Regions from separate parts of the Gordonia sp. SCSIO 19800 genome, predicted to be linked through region 1. Evidence: predicted binding sites of a transcription regulator. Region 1 holds the regulator's gene; the other holds the start of a gene.

Region 1 (7,193 bases):
CGTTGACGCCCTTGCCGCCCGGCTCGGTGCGGACCACGCCGGCGCGCTGCACCTCGCCGCGGGCGAGCGGTGCGCCGAGTTCGAGGGTGCGGTCGAGACTCGGGTTGGCGGTGACGGTGACGATCATGCGATCACGACCTCGACGCCACGCGCGGACAGGGCCGCCGAATAGGCCGGGTCGATCCCGGAGTCGGTGATGAGGACGTCGACGTCGTCGAGTCCGGCGAAGGAGGTGAGGTCCTCGCGGTCCATCTTCGAGCTGTCGGCAAGGACTACGACCCGTTGCGCGGCTGCGACCATCGCCGCCTTGACCGCGGCCTCGTCCGGGTCGGGTGTCGACAACCCGTGGGCCTCGCTCAGGCCGTTCGTCCCGATGAAGGCGGTGGTCACGCGCAGTCGGCGAAGCGCGTCCACGGTGTCGACGCCCACGGTCGCCTGGGTGAGACCGCGTACGCGTCCGCCGAGGGCATGGAGACCGTCGGGATGGGTTCCCGCGAGCAGGCCGGCGATGGGCAGGCTGTTGGTGAACAGGGTGAGCCTCCGATCGGGAGCGGTCGCCTCGGCCGCGCGGTAGGTGGTGGTGCCGGCGTCGAAGAGCACCGAGCCGCCGTCGGGCGGCAGGAACCGGATGGCCGCCCGGCCGATCGCGGTCTTCTGCTCGATCTGGCTCGACTCCCGTTCGTCGATCCCGAGCTCGCCGAGGGTGCGCATGATCTCGGCGCGCACGGCGCCGCCGTGGACCCGCTGGAGATGTCCGGCGCGTTCCAGTACCGCGAGATCGCGTCGGACGGTCTCGCTGGTGACGTCGAATTTCTCGGCGAGCGCGGCCACGGATGCCCGCCCCGCGAGTCGCACCTCGTCGACGATCGCCTGTTGTCTCTCCTCGGCGTACACACCGCTCCGATCTCCGGTTTCGACCAACCCGCTTGTTGAGGCGTGTGGGATTGGATGTTGTAGTAATTGTGTTTACGCCTGTTTGTGTTGACAAGTCAAGCACTTTTTGTAACGGTGGTCACATCGGTAGTCGAGTGAGAGGCAAGACGATGGCGCAGATCCTGACGGGAACCCCGGTGGTCGGCGGGTTGGCCCACGGTCCCGCGCTGTGGCCGGGCGAGCGACCCGACCACTCGCCGGAGAAGCTCGGCGTCGGTGTGGAGATCGCCGAGGAACGGCGCGCCGACGAGGTCACGCGCTTCGCCACCGCGGCCGGCGCCGTCGCCGCGCGGCTGCGCACGCGCGCGTCGCAGAACACCGGGGTGACGGCCGAGGTGCTCGCCGCGACGGCGGGCCTGGCCGAGGACCGCGGCTGGATCGGTGCCGCGACCGCGCTCATCGGCAAGGGCGCCCCCGCCGAGGCCGCTGCCGTCGCGGCCACCGAACAGTTCGCGGCGGTGTTCACCAAGCTCGGCGGACTGATGGCCGAGCGGGTCACCGATCTCAACGACGTGCGCGACCGGGTCCTCGCCGAACTGCTCGGCCTACCCGAACCTGGTGTGCCCACTCCGGAGGTGCCGTCGGTCCTGCTCGCCGACGACCTCGCGCCCGCCGACACCGCGGGCCTCGACCCCACGAGCACCATCGCCCTCGTCACCCGCCTCGGCGGACCGACCAGCCACACCGCGATCATCGCGCGCCAGCTGGGGATCCCGTGCGTGGTGGCGGTGGCCGACCTGGACGAGATCGAGCCCGGCACAACCGTTCTCGTCGACGGCAGCACCGGGCGGATCGAGGTGGAGCCCGATGCGGAGGCGGCCCGGGCTCGCGTCGACGAGGATCGGCGGCATGCCGCACTCGTCGCCGGCTGGACCGGTCCGGGGCAGACCGCCGACGGGGTGGCCGTGGCGGTGCTCGCCAACGTCGCCGACGGATCGTCGGCACGCGCCGCGGCCGGGTACCCCGTCGAGGGCGTCGGGCTCTTCCGCACCGAACTCGCGTTCCTCGAGCGTGCCGACGAACCGTCGGTGGACGAGCAGGCCGCGATCTACCGGGAGGTGCTCGATGCGTTCGACGGGCAGAAGGTGGTCATCCGCACCCTCGACGCCGGGTCCGACAAACCGCTCCGGTTCGTGACCCATCCCGACGAATCGAACCCAGCGCTCGGCGTGCGGGGCGATCGGATCGCGCTGGCGCACCCCGAGATCCGCGCGCATCAGCTCGACGCGATCGCGCAGGCCGCGTCGGGGTCGGCCGTCGCGCCGTGGGTCATGGCGCCGATGATCGCCTCGCCGGCGGAGGCGCGCACCTTCGCCGCCGAGGTCCGCGGCCGTGGTCTGGTCGCCGGGGTGATGATCGAGGTGCCCGCGGCGGCGATCCTGGCCGAAGCCGTCCTCGCCGAGGTGGACTTCGTGTCCATCGGCACCAACGATCTGACCCAGTACACGATGGCGGCCGACCGGATGTCGGCCGATCTCGCCGGACTGACCGACCCGTGGCAACCGGCCGTGTTGAGCCTCATCGCGGGTGTCGCGGCAGCGGGTGCACGTCAGGGAAAGCCGGTCGGGGTGTGCGGCGAGGCCGCCGCCGATCCGAACCTCGCCTGCGTGCTCGTCGGTCTCGGGGTCACCTCGCTGTCCAGCGCGCCGGCTGCTGCGGCGGCCGTGGGGGCCCGGCTCGGCGAGGTGTCCGCACCGGACTGCCGGGCCGCCGCCGAGGCTGCCCTGTCCACCTCGGATCCCGCCGCGGCGCGCGAGGCGGCCGCGGCGGTGCTCGACGGTTCGGTCGGTGGAGAGGTCAGACTCGCCGCATCACGGTGACGACCTTGCCGAGGATGACGGCATCGTTGCCCGGGATCGGATCGAACAGTTCGTTGTGCGGCATGAGCCAGACGTTCGGGCCCTGACGCTTGAAGGTCTTCACGGTGGCCTCGCCGTCGATCATGGCCGCGACGATGTCGCCGTTGTCGGCGACGTTCTGCTGCCGGACCACGACCCAGTCGCCGTCGCAGATCGCGGCGTCGATCATCGACTCGCCGACGACGCGCAACAGGAAGAGCGATCCCTCGCCGACGAGCTCACGGGGCAGTGGGAAGACGTCCTCGACGGCCTCCTCGGCCAGGATCGGACCGCCGGCCGCGATACGGCCGAGAACCGGCACGAAGGTCGGCTCGGGAAGCTGGCCGGCCGTCGGGGTGTCCGGCGACGGGGTGTCACTCGGGGCGATGTTGACCGCACGGGGACGGTTCGCGTCGCGCTTGAGCAGCCCCTTGCGTTCCAGCGTCCGCAACTGATGGGCCACCGATGACGTCGAGGCCAGGCCGACCTCGTCGCCGATCTCCCGGATGCTCGGCGGATAACCGCGCTCGCGCACCGAGCGGCGGATCACCTCCAGGACCCCGGCCTGTCGCGGGGTGAGTGAGGCCTCGGCGGCGGCGGCGTCGAACGGGGCCTCGTCGTCGGCGCCCCGCGCTCGGCCGCGCCTATCGCCGGTGTCACTCATGTTCGGTTCCTCTCGTCTTCGGAACGTGCTGGTAGATGGCTTGCGCCGGGTCCGAGCCTAGCGGAGTGCGACCGGCACCTCAAACATTTGTTCGATGTGTCGCGAGACTTTGTCGGGACGTCGTGCTACAAATTCGAACATCAGTGCATCGAACATCTGATCGATGTTCGAACACCGACCACCACACCCGCACGATCCCAGACACCCGAACACCGGAGGGCACCATGCGCACCGCCACTCTCGTCGCTCCCGTCCGCACCGACCGTCCCGACGCCGTCCGGCCGCGCACCGACCGCGCCGATCGCGTCCGGACCCGCGCCCCGCTGTCCGACGGCGGCCGACCGGTCGACAACCGGCCGGCCGGCACCCGGCCGCGGGGGGCATCGCCGGTGACCCCGCGGGTGGGCGGTACCCACTGTGGCTCTCCGGTCGGGGTCCGGGGACGTGGCCCGGTCGGGCCCGACGCGGCGGTGTTCCGTCGCCGCCGCCGCACCGCGGTCGCGCTCCTCGCCGGTGTCGGGCTGGCGTTCGTCGTGTGGGTGTTCGGTGTCGTCGGCCAGAATTACTCGGACTCGCTGACACCGTCCGCCGTGAGTTCCGAGGTCGTCCATGTGCGCTCGGGGGACTCGCTCAGCTCGATCGCCGGCCGGGTGGCACCCGAGATGCCGCGCGAGGTCGTGATCGACGAGATCGTCGCGATGAACGATCTGGGGTCGAGCGCGCTGCAGGTGGGCCAGCCCCTGCTCACCCCCCGGTACCGCTGAGGCCGGGCGGTATCCTCGATGTCACAGGGGCCGGCCGACAAGCGGCGGGGCGCACGCTTCGGGTGCGTTCCAGCGTCCCGCGACCTGCGTGAGGACACGATGCGCTGCCCCTTCTGCAAGAACGACGACACCAAGGTCATCGACTCGCGTGTCGCAGATGAAGGGCAGGCCATCCGCCGCCGTCGCTCCTGTGTGGAGTGCGGTCGCCGGTTCTCGACCGTGGAGAGCGCCGTGCTCGCGGTGGTCAAACGCAACGGCGTGACCGAGCCGTTCAGCCGGGAGAAGGTCATGCGTGGCGTGCGGCGAGCCTGTCAGGGCCGCCACGTCGCCGAGGACGCGCTCGCGCAGCTCGCCCAGCAGGTCGAGGACACGGTGCGCGCCAGTGGATCGGCCGAGATCCCCAGCAACGAGGTCGGACTCGCCATCCTGGGCCCGCTCCGCGATCTCGACGAGGTGGCGTATCTGCGCTTCGCCTCGGTGTACCGGTCGTTCGACTCGGTGGAGGACTTCCAGCGCGAGATCGACGACCTGAAGGCGGCATCGGGATCCGGGAGCGCGCTCGCCGAACCCGTGTCAGCCGAGTCGGTCCAGAGCTCGTAGGACCCGTTTCTCCGACACCGGGAACGCGGTGCCGAGACGCTGGGCGAACAGCCCCACGCGCAACTCCTCGACGAGCCACTGCGCTTCGTCGTCGACCACCGCCCGCCGGTGCTCGGGTACCTGTTCGAGGCGTTGGGCCCACCGTTCGACGACGCGATCGACGGCGGCCACCCCGGCCTGGTCGCGTGCTGCGGACGCGGGTAGTGCCTCCAGACGTGCTTGCGCGCCGTCGAGATAGCGCGGCAGATTCTCCAGGTGGCGTCGCGCGGTAGCCGCCACGAATCCGTCGAACACGAGGTGGGCGACCTGTTCGGCGACGTCGTCGGCAGCCAGCGAACCGGCGTGCCGGTCGATCGCCGCCCGCAGCGGGGACATCCGTTCGAGGGCTGCGACGGCCAGCGAGAAGTAGTCCGGTGCGGCCGCGGCGACCCGTGGCCGGATCCGTTCGAGCAGCGCCGAGAAGGATTGTGGTGAGCGAACCGCGGCGAGCTCTGCGTCGTCGATGTCGGCGACCGTGTCCCGAATGGCCCGTCGGGTGCAGTCGGCGAGCAGTGCCTCGGTGGTCGAGTACGGGCTCTGGCTCAGGGCGAGTCGTTCGACCGGACTCAGCGAGCCGGCGATCCGCTTGTGCAGCGGAGGTATCGCGAGGTCGAGGAGGGCGACGATCCCTCGTCGCAGGAGGCGGTCTCGTGTCTCGGGGCTCGCCGCATCGACGACGACGACGCCCCGCGCGTGGCCCTTCGCATCGGAGACCACGTCGATCGTCGGGTACCGGGTCAGCCGCTGCCCCGCGACATCGACCGTGGTCTGCTCGGCGAGCGAGCCGATCCCGTCTGCGGTCCAGGTCCGATACAGGGTGCGCGACACCGTCTTCGGCGCCGCGGGCGTTCCGGTCTGCTGAAGTTCGGGCAACGAGTCGGCGCGGGAGACGATCCGCCCGGAGTCGTCGGCCACCGCGAAATGCATGCGCAGGTGCGGCGGTACCCGGTCGGTGTCGAAATCGGCTGCGGTCACCCGCATCCCGGTGATCGCGGAGAGCTCGCGCGCCAGCCCGGTGGCCAGCGGCTCTTTGCGCGGGGTGAGCCGGCCGAGCGCGAGTTCGGCGAACCGCTGCGCGGGTGACATGCTCTTGCGCAGCTGTTTCGGTAGCGACTTGACCAGTGCGGTGGCCAGTTCGGCGCGCATGCCCGGTACCGACCAGTCGAAACCGGCCGGTCGGACATGGGGGAGCAGTGCCTGCGGGATCACGACGGTGACGCCGTCGTCGGGTGCGCCCGGTTCGAACCGGTAGCGCAGTTCGAGTCGGGTGTCGCCCTGCTGCCAGGCGCCGGGATAGTCCGTCGGGGCGACGTCGGTGCCTCCCGTGACGTCCTCGGGGCGCAGATCCAGCAGATCCGGTTCGGCCCGGCGGGCCTTCTTCCACCAGGTGTCGAAGTGCCGAGCGGAGGTGACGTCGGCCGGTAGCCGCTGGTCGTAGAACTCGAAGAGCTGGTCCTCGGTGATCACGAGACCCCGGGTGCGCGTGCGGTTCTCGACGTCCGAGGCGGCCTCGAGAAGCTTGCGATTGCGGTCGAAGAAGGCGTGCTGCGTCCGCCAATCGCCCTCGACGAGAGCGTGCCGGATGAACAGCTCTCGCGAGACCACCGGGTCGATGGGGCCGTAGTCGACGCGCCGGCGGGCGACGAGCGGGACCCCATACAGGGTCACGCGTTCGTAGGCCATCGCCGCTCCGCGTTTCGCCGACCAGTGCGGTTCGCTGTGGGTGCGCTTCACCAGATCACCGGCGAGTTTCTCGGCCCACAGCGGATCGATCCCGGCGACGGTGTGGGCGAACAGGCGCGACGTCTCGAGGACCTCGGCCGCCATGATGAAGGCGGGCGGCTTCTTGGCGAGCGGAGAGGCGGGGAAGATCGTCAGTGTGGTGTTGCGCGCACCGGTGAACTCGCGGCCCTCGGTGTTGCGGGCGGCGATGTTGCTGAGCAACCCGGACAGGATGGATCGGTGGACGGCGTCGGCGTCGAGTTCGGTGGGCGCGACCGACCAGTCGAGGTCCTTGACGATTTCGGTCAGCTGCCGGTGGAGGTCCTGCCACTCCCGGATGCGCAGGAAGTGGAGGTACTCCCGTTCGCACATACGTCGAAAGCGGCTGCCGGACAACTCCTTGCGCTGTTCGCCGAGGTACCGCCACAGCTCCACGTAGGACAGGAAGTCCGACTGCGGGACGACGAAGCGCCGGTGCTGGGCGTCGGCGGCCTCACGGTGCTCGGCCGGCCGTTCCCGTGGATCGGGGAGCGACATCGCGGCGGCGATCACGAGAAGGTGGTCGAGACAACCCAGTTCATGTCCGGCGATGAGCATCCGGGCGACCCGGGGATCGACCGGGATCCGCGACAT
Region 2 (7,193 bases), on a different contig from region 1:
GTTCGGGGTTGGGCGGGGCGCCGGGTTCGACGTTCAACCGCCACAGGCAGCGGCCTTCGTCGGGTCCGGACCGTTCGATGCGGGTCGTGTATTGGCCGGGTTGGTCGCCGACCATCCGGTTATGACGGGGGCAGGCAGGGGCGAGATCATCGATGTCGGTGAGACCGCCCTTGGCCCAGTCCCGTTGTGCGTGGTGGAGTTCGACCTGGGTGGCGGGCTGGTCGCAGCCGGGTGCCGAGCATACTTCCCCGTCGGGGCGGGCGAAGGAGACGAGGCGCTGTTCGCGGGTCGCCAGGCGTTTGCCCCGCCCGAAGTGCAGCGGCACAGCGGTGGCGTCTTTGAAGATCGCCAACCAAGGTTGGACGTCACCGGCCATCGCGATCAAGTCCCGGATGGGCAGCAGGGTGCCGGTGGCGGTGGTGGCGAGTCCGGCTTCTCGGATCAGGTCCCCGAGGTCGGCTTTGACGATCAGTTGCACGGGCAGGCCGCGGTGCGAGGTTCCCAGTGTTCCGTCGGCGAAGCCTGCGGCCAGGGCGGCGTCGAGCGCGTCGTGATTCGTTTGGGCGAAAGTGCGACCGTCGCGGTCGGCTGCGGCGGTCAGGGCGTCGGGGTCGGCGGTGCCGGCCGGCCCGCGTGGCGACTGCGGGTCGTCGGAGTTGTTCAGTCCAGGTTTGCCCCAGACCGCGAACATCATCGACAACCGGGCGTGGAGTTCGGGAGTCAGCGTGCCCGAGATCTTTGCGGTCCCGTCAGCGCGTTGCCGACCGATCCACAGGCCGCGGCGCCTCTTGCGTTCCGAATCGTCGGCCAGGGTGCCGTCGGGGTCGAGGTGGGCGAGCAGGCGGGCACCGAGTTGGGTGATCTCGGCGGGGGTGTGGGCTTCGGCGATCTCGGCCATCTGTCGTTCGGCGGCGACCTTGATGTCGTGGTCGATGGTGCCCGGGATGCGGTCGAGGACATCCACTGTGGCCTGCACGTGCGCGGTGCCGACTGCGCCCTGTGCGAAAGCTTCCGCAAGGCAGGGGTACTCGGGTGGGAGGACCTCGCCACCGAGGCTGGTCCGGTGGGCGGTGGCGTCCATCTGCTTACGGCGCCGCATCGGGTTCGACACTCGTAGCTGGTGCGTCATGTACTGCATGAGGGTGCGGCAGCCGGCCTTGCGTGGCAGGTCGCGAGCGACGGCCTGATCGATCTGCCGGTCACCGGCGACGGTCAGACGTGCGATGGCGCGTTCGGTCTCCGCGGCCACTTCAGCGAGTTCGGCATCGGTACACGGTGACAGGTCCACGGTCTGCAACTTGTCGAGGGTGCGGTGCAGGTCGGCCACCAACTCGAGGGCACGCGGTCGCCGCGACGCTTGTTCGTCAGACATGGTCACCCCCGAGAACCGTTGCCGCGAATGTACGTTCGAGTGTACACCGGTGCGAGCGCATTGCAAGCCAAAACTGATGTTGTGCAACGCTATTCGGAGCCGGTAACTTGTCGGTGCCTCGTGGTAGGGGTCCACCGACTTCTCCGTGGGGCGGCGGCATGACGATCGCCGCGGCCCCACGTGTTCAACGGGGCGTCCCGCGACTCACTCCAGCCAGTTGTTGCCCCCGAGGTCCAATTGCGCGACATCCAGGGACGGGGTGATACCGGATTCCGGTGCGAGGCCGTGGTTCTCGAGAACGCCGCGCATGATCTCGGCGGCGTCGATGTTGAGTGGGCTCGACACCCACATCGCGTACGGCAGGTTCACGAAGCGGTTCTCGCGCACGGCCTTCAGGTTCCGGCTCGCCGGATTGGAACGCAGGGCGGCGATCTTCTCGTCGACCGACTGGCCGGGATAGTCGACGAACACGATGACGTCGGGGTCCGCGGTGGTGAGGCGTTCCCAGCTCACGGCGGTCCAGGTGTCCTCGATGTCCTCGGTCGCGTTGCGCGCGCCCGCGGCGTCGATGATGCCCTGCGGGCCGCCGAAGGATCCGGAGGAGAAGATGGTGTCCGAGACGCTGTCGAAGACGAAGACCGTCGGTTTCGCGGCGGGTTGTGGTGCGGCGCGCAGCTTCTCGAGGCGGTCGGCCACCTCGTCGGCCGCGGCGGCGCCCTGCTCGGGATTGCCGGTGAGGGTGCCGATGTTGCGCAGATCGGTGTCGAGCGCGACCCACGGGTCCATGGTGCCGCGCTGCGCCTCGCCCTCGGTCTGCCGGCACGCCTCGGACAACTGGTACACGTCGATGCCGTGTCCGGCGAGGATCTCGGGTGTGATCCCGCGCGATTCGCTCATGCCGTAGTTGTATCCGGCATACAGCACTTGGGGTTTCGCCGCGACGATGTTCTCGAGGGTGGGACGTTCGGTCGCGACCTCGTTCAGGGTGTCGACCTGGGGTCCGTACTCGAGCCGCAGGATGTCCTTGTCCCGGGCGAGCGCGCTGACCGCCACCATGTTGTCACGGGCACCGGCGGCGAGTGCGATCGCAATCATGCCGCCGTCGTTGACGAACAACCGGTCGAGGGGTTGCGGGAAGGCGACGTCGGCTCCGCAATTGGTTACGGTGACAGTGCTTTCCGACGCTGCGGTGCTGTCGGCACCGCAGGCGGTGGCAGTTCCCAGGATCAGTGTCGCCGCCACGATGGCGACGGTCGGGTGGACTCGGGACGTACGTATGGTCAAAGGATGTCCTCTCACGGGATGTCTTTCGTCAGAGCGCTGGGGGCGGGTGTGGTGGTGGGAGTGTTCAGGAGCAGATGGGGCAGGCCCGTCGATGGATGGTCGACGACGGTGCCGGACACCTCGAAGACGTCGGCCAGCAGAGCCGGCGTCAGCACCTCGACGGGTGGTCCGTGCACGATGACACCACCGTCGGAAACCACTGCGACGGAGTCGAAGTGACGCAACACCAGGTCGAGGTCGTGCATCGCCGCGACCACGGTGGCGTCGAGTTCGTCGAGGATCTCCATCAGTCGTAGTCGCCAGGCGGCGTCCAGGTGATTGGTGGGTTCGTCGAGCACCAGGATCGGGGTCTGCTGAGCGAGCGCGCGGGCGAGGACGACGCGGTGCCGTTCGCCGCCGGACAGCTGGGTGCACGAGCGGGTGCCCCAGCCGTCGAGCCCGACCTGGATCAACGCGCGATCGACCACCGTCTTGTCGTCGGAACTCCCGGTGGACCAGGCCGACCGGTACGGGGTCCGGCCGAGGCCGACCGCCTCGCCGACCGTCAGCTCCGCGGAGGGCTGTTCCTCCTGGCCGACCACCGCCATCGACATGGCGCGGCGTCGCGAGGGGATGCGGTGGAGGTCGTTTCCGTTCACCTCGACGGTGCCGGCGACCGGGCGTTCGAGACCGCACAGCGTGCGCAGCAGGGTGGTCTTGCCGGAACCGTTGGGCCCGACGATGGCCAGTCGGGTGCCGGCGGGGACCGCGAGATCGACATCCCGCAGTACGACGCGGCCACCTCGACGGCACGCAAGCGCGTTCGCGCGCAACGACATCGACGATGCGCGGGCGGGGTCGGTCACGAGCCTCCCCCGAACACGTACTGGCGTCGTCCCATGAGGAACAGGAAGATCGGTGCCCCGATCAGTCCGGTCACGATGCCCAGCGGCATCTCGCGCGGTGCGGCCGCCACCCGCGAGATCACGTCGACCCACACCAGGAAGAGCGCACCGCCGCAGACCGCCACCGGCAACATCGCGCGGTGGGTGGCGCCGACCAGGAGCCGCGCCGCGTGCGGGACGATCAGACCGACGAAGCCGATGCCGCCCGCCACCGCGACGAGCACGCCGACCAGGAGACCCTGGACACCGAACAGCGCGTTGAGCATCGCGCGTACCGGCACGCCCAGCGACGTCGCGGTGTCGGTGCCGGCCGCGTAGGCATCGAGCCAGGAGTGGATGGCGAGCATGGCCACGACGGTGACCAGCACGACCGCCCCGGCGATCTGCACTTTCGCCCAGGTGGCGCCCGCGACGCTGCCGAGCATCCAGAACATCACGTTGTCGGCGGCGTGCGGGTCGGCGGCGGTGAACACCAGCAGCGACGACAACGCCATGAACGCCGAGGACAACACCACCCCGGACAGGATGAGTCGCAGCGCGGTCAGCCCGCCCTGGGCGCGGGCCACCAGGTACACCGTGACGGTGGCGGCCAGCGCGCCGAGTAGCGCCCCGCCGGACAGCGCCCAGACTCCCAGTCCCGCGAGCACGCCGAGGGTCATTACCGCGGTGGCCCCGACCGCCGCGCCGGCGGACACACCCAGCAGATACGGCTCGGCCAGCGGGTTGCGGACCAGGGCCTGCATGAGTGCGCCGGCCAGCGCCAGCCCGGCTCCGACCAGCGCGGCCAGCACGGACCGGGGCAACCGGAGATCCCAGATGATGACGGCGTGCGCGGAGTCGAGCTCGGCCCCGGTCATCCGGCCGACGACGGTGTGCCACACGTCGCCGACGGGGATGGTCTCCGCGCCGAAAGCGGTGGCCAGGGCGATGCTGAGGAGGGTGAGGACGAACAGTACTGCGGCTAGCGGCGTCGACGGGAGTCGCCGGACCGGCGGGGCGGTCGCGCTCTCGGTCGTGCCGTCGGTACGACGGGACACGGGTGGTACTGCCTATCGGTCTGGGTATCTGTGCGCGAGATACACGATGGACTCGAGCGAGAACGGCCGGTAATCGGACTCGGGATCGTGGCGCCGGCGCCTTCCCGGGTCGCCCCGGTGTCCGCGCCGAATCCGTCTCCCATACCGTTGCGCGCCAGTCCCGGATTCACACCGGGTTCCCTGACACCCACGTGTGCGGGTGTGACCGTTCTCGGGGCTGAACATACCAACAACGATTCGCTACACCTGAGTCAGATGTCGCAGTTCGTGGTTCTGGGCGCAACGATGCGCGACAACGGTGCCCGGACAGCCGACACGCGAGCACCTACGCTGGGTGCCGACGATCGATGAACCCGACGCGGAAACGGTGAAGCGATGGACGTACGAGACACGAAGCTGGCCATCATCGGGGCGGGTGCGGTGGGCACCGCGATCGCCTACTCGTCCCTCATCCGAGGTGTCGCACGGACCATCGCCCTCCTCGACATCAACGCTGCCAAGGTGACCGCCGAGGTGCTCGACATGTCGCATGGCCTCGAGTTCGTGCCCCGCGCGGACATCATCGGATCCGACGACGTGTCGGTGTGCGCGGACGCCGACGTCGTCGTGTTCACCGCCGGCGCGAAGCAGAAGCCCGGGCAGTCGCGCCTCGAATTGGCCGAGGCCACAATCGGTCTGACACGCGCCATCCTCCCCGGGGTCTTGGCGGTGGCCCCGAACGCGATCTATGTGATGGTCACCAACCCCGTCGACATCGTCACCTACGCCGCCCAGGAGATCAGCGGGCTGTCACCGCACCAGGTCTTCGGGTCGGGCACGGTGCTGGACTCTTCCCGGCTGCGGTTCCTGATCGCGCAGCACTGCGGGGTCGCGGTGCAGAGCGTGCACTCCTACATCGTCGGCGAACACGGCGACAGTGAGATCCCGCTGTGGAGTTCGGCGTCGATCGGGGGCGTGCCGCTCACCTCGTGGACGCCGCTGCCCGGCCGTCCGGCGATGGACGCCGTTGCGCGCGAACGTATTCACCACGAGGTCGTGCACGCCGCGTACACCATCATCGAGGGCAAGGGGGCGACGAACTACGCGATCGGTCTGGCCTCGACGCGCATCGTCGAGGCGATCCTGAACAACGAACACCGGGTGCTGCCGGTGTCGACGAGGGCGGACGGCATCGAGGGGCTCGACGGCGTGTGCCTCTCGTTGCCGACCGTCGTCGACCGCGGTGGTGCCCAGACCCGCCTCGATGTCCCGCTGTCGGACTCCGAGCGGGCGGGTCTGCTGGCATCGGCGGAAACGCTGCGCGGGATGCAGGCGCGGTTCGGGTTCTGACGTCACACGGGGACGGTCCCGCGCAAGAACTCGAGCTGATCGGCGACCACCCGCTCGAAGTCGTCGCCGACGTAGATGTCGAAATGTCCTGCCGGATAACGAATCACTCGCGCTGCCGGGGCGCGGCGGGTGTACCGGGCAGTCGGTCCGGCCGGCGCCACGGTGTCCTCGTCGCAGATGCACACGAGCGTGGGACAGGTGAGCTTTCGCAATGCCCGACCAGGCGTGTGCAGCGGGATGGCGAGACCGACCCGCGCGGCGACCTCGTTGATGAACTCCAGGTCGTCGGGCACCAGCGGCAGGTATCCCGACACCGCGTCGGGTGCCGTCATCAGGGCGGCCGAGCCGGACGCACCGGCGAGGCCGACGGTGACCGGCGGACGGCCCAGTGCCGAACCCGCCAGATCCGCGAGCGCGCGCACGGTCACCTTTGCCCCGGACGCCACTCCCAGGGCAGCGGTGGAGGCTATTCCACTGGTGAAGGGGCACTGGGAGATCACCGCGGCCACCCGGCCGTCGCGTTCGCCCGCGACGAGGGCGTGTCCGCCGCCGAAGGAGGTGCCCCACAGTACTATTCGTGAGGTGTCGACACCGCTGAGTGTTCGGGCGAAGGCGATTGCCGCGGCCCAGTCGTCGAGTTGGCGGCGAATGGACAGCAGCTGTCGCGGTTCGCCGTCGCTGTCGCCGAAGTGGCGGTAGTCGAACACCAGGCACGAGTATCCCGCGGCGGTGAAGCGCTCGGCGAACGCGTCCAGGCGCATCCGCCGGACCGCACCGAGCCCGTGCGCCATCACGATGACCGGCGCCGGAGTGGTTCCCTCGGGCAGGTACCACCAGGCCCGGCATGTCGTCCCGGACGAATCGAACTCGACGTCGTTCCTGATCATCGTTTCCCCCGCTGTCGGTGGTTGCCTGGCCGGACTGTACCAATACGCGTTGTCGAATGGCAGGCTCGTGGCAGGCTGTGGAAAGCGAGATGGAACCCGACGTCGACGCTGCTAGCGTCTGCCGTCGTGAAGAGATTGATAGCGGGGGCGTTGATCGCCGGAACAGCAGTATTCGGATTGGCCGTGGGCGCGGGTGATTCCGACGCCAAGATCAAGCCGGGCAACTACAAACATCAGCAGCTCATCTACGGGGTCATCCCGACCCCGGAGTCGAACGTCCGGGTCATCGGCAACGGGTTGTACACCGACTACTACGGACTCGGACCGTGGAATCTGTCGCGTCAGCAGATCCAGCACACGAAGAGTGGTGGCGTCGTCGCGTTGACCGCGGACCCGCCCG

Evidence for each region. Region 1 encodes LexA, which represses DNA repair genes until DNA is damaged. Its sites were predicted from a motif close to CGAACANNTGTTCG; they were not measured.
Region 2: a site for LexA is predicted at 1,397-1,410, ahead of KB201_RS04825 (HNH endonuclease signature motif containing protein). Genes of this name have one in related genera too.

What each region holds. Positions count from the first base shown of each region.
Region 1 is NZ_JAGRQM010000005.1:286,383-293,575, forward strand. Features, by position in the region: gene KB201_RS08745 (1-phosphofructokinase family hexose kinase) at 1-127, opposite strand, end outside; gene KB201_RS08750 (DeoR/GlpR family DNA-binding transcription regulator) at 124-894, opposite strand; gene KB201_RS08755 (phosphoenolpyruvate--protein phosphotransferase) at 1,044-2,753, shown strand; gene lexA (transcriptional repressor LexA) at 2,731-3,435, opposite strand; gene KB201_RS08765 (LysM peptidoglycan-binding domain-containing protein) at 3,660-4,199, shown strand; gene nrdR (transcriptional regulator NrdR) at 4,299-4,799, shown strand; gene hrpA (ATP-dependent RNA helicase HrpA) at 4,773-7,193, opposite strand, start outside.
Region 2 is NZ_JAGRQM010000003.1:175,696-182,888, forward strand. Features, by position in the region: gene KB201_RS04825 (HNH endonuclease signature motif containing protein) at 1-1,372, opposite strand, end outside; gene KB201_RS04830 (ABC transporter substrate-binding protein) at 1,577-2,614, opposite strand; gene KB201_RS04835 (ABC transporter ATP-binding protein) at 2,668-3,474, opposite strand; gene KB201_RS04840 (iron ABC transporter permease) at 3,498-4,577, opposite strand; cobalamin riboswitch at 4,624-4,802, opposite strand; gene KB201_RS04845 (L-lactate dehydrogenase) at 4,953-5,906, shown strand; gene KB201_RS04850 (alpha/beta hydrolase) at 5,909-6,793, opposite strand; gene KB201_RS04855 (hypothetical protein) at 6,920-7,193, shown strand, end outside.